Regions from separate parts of the Rhodosalinus sp. genome, predicted to be linked through region 2. Evidence: riboswitches for the same ligand, from Rfam matches in the RefSeq annotation. Region 2 holds a riboswitch; the other holds the start of a gene.
What was found. A riboswitch is a leader RNA that binds a small molecule or an ion and turns the genes downstream of it on or off. The one in region 2 is predicted to bind cobalamin.

Region 1 (2,196 bases), on a different contig from region 2:
CAGCGCGACCGAGACGGTGGTCCGGTCGCTCGGCCGCCACCGGAGTTCACCGAAGGCGGCGAGAACGGTTTCGTCACGCTTGGCGACCGACGAGGTCTCGATCGTCTCCTCCGTCTGCGACAGCCCGAAATCGAGATCAGCCGTCGCGCCCAGCGTGGCGTTGCCTTCATACGCCAGTTCCGTCCGCGTCCCGTCGAAGGCCGTGATGGCGCCGCCGGGATCGCGCCGGTCGCTGACGAATTCGCTGTAGGACAGGCTGTGCGTGACCGGACCGGTGACCAGTTCGGCGAACACGCGTGCGCCGGTCTGTTCGGTCGTCGACTCGCCGCTGTTGTCGTCGTCAGCCCGGTCGATCTCGACATCGCTGTCACGCCGGAACGCGTTGGCGCCGAACGTCAGCGTTTCGGTCGCGGCGAAACGGCCCGACACGAGGATCTGCGTCTGGTCGAACCCGTCCTCTTCGTCGTCACCCGCCCGCGCCGAGATCCCGTCCGTTTCCACGCGCCCGAGCGTGAGCGCCACCTCGCCGCGCTCCGAGCGGAAGCCGGCGGAGGCGGAGCCCTTGACGGTGCCGAAGCTGCCCGCTTCCAGCAGCGCCTCGCCCGAGGCGCCGTCGCGCGTCGGCCGCCAGCTTTGCAGGTTGATCACGCCCCCGATCGCCTCGGACCCGTAGAGCGCCGATTGCGAGCCCTTCAGCACCTCGATCCGCGACAGGCCGCTCCCGACGAGCTGCCCGAAATTGAACGAGGTCTGGGTGCTCGACGGGTCGCTCACGTCGATCCCGTCGAGCCGGACGCCGATGTAGCTTGTATCCAGCCCGCGTATGCGCAGCGTCGTGTTCGCGCCCAGCCCGCCGTTGCCGGAGAAGCTCACGCCGGGCAGGCGGTCGAGCGTCTCGCGCGTGCCGGTGTCCCGGCCGCGGATCTCGTCGCCGGTCAGGACCTCGACGGTGGAGGCGACCTCGCCCTCCGGGACGGGGCTGAGGCTCGGCGAGACCACGAGGGTTCCAAGGTCGAATGCCTCCTGCCCCGCGGCCGACTGCGCCGCGAGCGTGGCGAGGCCCGCCACGAAAATCGTTCTGTTCATCGTACTGTCCCAGGTTCGGCGGCCCGGCGGGCCGCCCGAGTGCGTTTCCAGTTCGGGCAGGGAAAGGCAGGCTTTCCTCACCCAGTGACGACACCACGGCGGAAAGCACATCCGCAGTCCCGCACGCGCCCCGCGGCCGGACAGGGTGTTCGCTTCGGCAGGTCTCCTGACTTGCGGGTCGGCGCTTCCCCGGGCCTTCCCGGGCCACGTGGGCCCAGTGGCGTTTGCCGGGGTCGCTCGCCGCTTACAGTTGCGGGGGCAGTCGCGGATTTGGCCGAAGCCGCACCGCGTTCCCTTTTAACCGGACGCATGCGCCCGGACCGAAGCGGATACCAAGCTACCGAGCGGAGGCCGCGCTTGCAAGACCCGTGTCGCCGGGCGACGCGCCCGCTTGGCGCGGGCCGCGCGCCCGGCTACCACGCGCGGGAAGCGGGAACCTCGACCAAGCAGGGAGTCTGTCGATGCAGGACGACGTCAACGCGCGCCACGCCGAAAAGATGCGCCGGATCAAGGCCGCGCGGGAGCGGATGATGGCCACCAAGACCGAGCGCAAGGGCCTGATCATGGTCCACACCGGCAACGGCAAGGGCAAGTCGTCCTCGGGCTTCGGCATGATCATGCGCTGCATCGCGCACGGCATGCCCTGCGCCGTGGTGCAGTTCATCAAGGGCAACTGGCAGACGGGCGAAAAGACCTTCCTGCGCGAGCGCTTCCCGGAGGAGTGCCGCTTCTTCGTCTCCGGCGAGGGCTTCACCTGGGACACGCAGGACCGCGAACGCGACATCGAGGCGGCCGAGAACGGCTGGCGCATCGCGCAGGAGCAGATCCTCGATCCCGAGATCCGCTTCGTCCTGCTCGACGAGATCAACATCGCGCTGCGCTACGACTATCTCGACGCGGGCGAGGTGGCGGAGTTCCTGCTCACGCAGAAGCCCGAGATGACCCACGTCTGTCTCACCGGCCGCAACGCCAAGCCGGAGATCCTCGAGGTCGCCGACCTCGTCACCGAGATGACGCTGGTCAAGCACCCCTTCAAGGATCTGGGCGTGGTGGCCCAGAAGGGCGTGGAGTTCTGAGCCTTGGCGCGCGCGCTCATGCTGCAGGGCACCG
Region 2 (2,196 bases):
ACGGCGCGCACATCCGCACCCTGCTGCTGACGTTCTTCTACCGGCAGATGCCGGAGCTCATCGAGCATGGCCATCTCTTCATCGCGCAGCCGCCCCTCTACAAGGTCGGGCGCGGCAAGTCGGAGGTCTATCTCAAGGACGAGGCGGCGCTCACCGACTTCCTGATCGATCAGGGCACGGACGGCGCGACCCTGCGCCTTGAAAGCGGCGAGGAGATCGCGGGGCCGGACCTTCAGCGCGTGGTGCAGGAGGCGCGACAGGTGCGACGCACTCTCGACGCCTTCCCGACGCACTACCCGCGCCACATCCTCGAACAGGCCGCCATCGCCGGCGCCTTCGAGGAGGGACGGGCCGACGCCGACCTTCAGGGCGTGGCCGACCGGGTGGCCGAGCGGCTGGACCTGATCGCCGAGGAATACGAGCGCGGCTGGCAGGGACGGCCGACGCAGGACAAGGGCCTGCGCCTCGCCCGCGTGGTGCGCGGGGTCGAGGAGGTGCGCGTCATCGACGGGCCGGCGCTGCGTTCGGGCGAGGCACGCAAGCTCGGCCGGCTGACGGAGTCGCTGCAGGAGATCTACCGGCGCCCCGCGCACCTCGTCCGCAAGGATCGCCAGTCGAACATCTACGGTCCCCTCGGGCTCCTGCAGGCGATTCTCGAAGAGGGCGAACGCGGGCTCTCCCTGCAGCGCTACAAGGGGCTGGGCGAGATGAATCCCAACCAGCTCTGGGAGACGACGCTGGACCCCGAGGCGCGCACCCTGCTTCAGGTGCGTGTCGAGGACATGGCCGAGGCGGACGATCTCTTCACCAAGCTCATGGGCGACGTGGTCGAACCGCGCCGCGAGTTCATTCAGGAAAACGCCCTCAACGTCGAGAACCTCGATTTCTGAGGCGCGCGCCGGCATGGACAGGGCGTGCGCCCTGTGCGATCCTTCGTCCGATGGTGTCGGTCCTCACGGGACCGACTGAAAAGGGAACGCGGTGCGCCCCCGGGCCAGTCCGCGGCTGCCCCCGCAACTGTGAGCGGCGAGCGAGACCGGAGAACGCCACTGGGCGCCAGCCCGGGAAGGTCCGGAAGAGCGAGGACCCGCGAGCCAGGAGACCTGCCATCTCCGGCGCGATGCGCCGCGGTGATCTCGACCCGGGCGGGGTGCCCCGGAGCGGAGAGACCGGGATCAGCGGCCTTCCGGCCGACGGCCTCCCCGACTTCCGATGCCCGCCCCTGCACGGAGGGTGCGATGCTACTGGACCGGACGATCTCGCAACTCGACCTCGGCCCCATGCCGCCCGCACGGGCGGCGGGTCTTGCCCGGCTCGGGTACATCCAATGGCTGGGCGCGCTGCCGGGCGACGGCGACTATCGGCAGCAAGCGATGCTCGCGTATTCGCGCGCCGTGCCCTGCGCCCGGCGCTCGCCCGCGGTGGCGGCCTTCTGCGATCTGCTTCTGGCCTCGACGCGCATGCCGCCCGCACCCCTGCCGCTGGCCATGCCACCGCGCAAGCGCCGCGGCGGCGCACGGGCGCGGCGCGCGACATGAGGCGGTTTCCGCCAGAGCGCATCGTCTGCCTGACCGAGGAAACGGTCGAGACGCTCTACCTTCTGGGCGAGGAGGACCGGATCGTGGGCGTCTCGGGCTACGCGGTCCGGCCGAAGCGTGTGCGCCGCGAGAAGCCGCGCGTCTCGGCCTTCACCTCGGCCGATATCCCCCGGATCCTCGCGCTCGAGCCCGATCTGGTGCTCACCTTCTCGGACCTGCAAGCCGACATCGCCGCCGAGCTTCTGCGCGCGGGCGTCACGGTGACGGGCTACAACCAGCGCGACGTCGCCGGCATCCTCGCCATGATCCGGCATCTGGGCGCGACGGTCGGACAGCCCGCCCGGGCCGAGCGACTGGCCGCGGATTACGAGCGCCGGCTGGAGTCGGTCGCGGCCGAGGCGCGCGGCGGTCCGCGCCCGGTCGTCTATTTCGAGGAATGGGACGAGCCGATGATCTCCGGCCTCAAGTGGGTCTCGGAACTGATCGGGATCGCCGGCGGGCAGGACGCCTTCCCGGATCTGGCCGATTGCGGCGCGGCGCGCGACCGGATCATCGCCCCCGAGCGCGTGATCGCGGCGGGGCCGGAGGTGATCCTCGCCTCGTGGTGCGGCAAGAAGGTCCGCCCCGAGAAGATCGCCGCGCGCCCGGGGTTCGACAC

Region 1: linked by a shared signal. The riboswitch ahead of ACESL7_RS12295 (TonB-dependent receptor plug domain-containing protein) and the one ahead of ACESL7_RS10535 (hypothetical protein) in region 2 are both predicted to bind cobalamin.

What each region holds. Positions count from the first base shown of each region.
Region 1 is NZ_JAWLFS010000201.1:1,871-4,066, reverse strand. Features, by position in the region: gene ACESL7_RS12295 (TonB-dependent receptor plug domain-containing protein) at 1-1,086, opposite strand, end outside; cobalamin riboswitch at 1,226-1,426, opposite strand; gene cobO (cob(I)yrinic acid a,c-diamide adenosyltransferase) at 1,548-2,162, shown strand; gene ACESL7_RS12285 (cobyric acid synthase) at 2,166-2,196, shown strand, end outside.
Region 2 is NZ_JAWLFS010000148.1:5,093-7,288, reverse strand. Features, by position in the region: partial or broken gene ACESL7_RS10540 (toprim domain-containing protein) at 1-890, shown strand, start outside; cobalamin riboswitch at 927-1,125, shown strand; gene ACESL7_RS10535 (hypothetical protein) at 1,239-1,538, shown strand; gene ACESL7_RS10530 (cobalamin-binding protein) at 1,535-2,196, shown strand, end outside.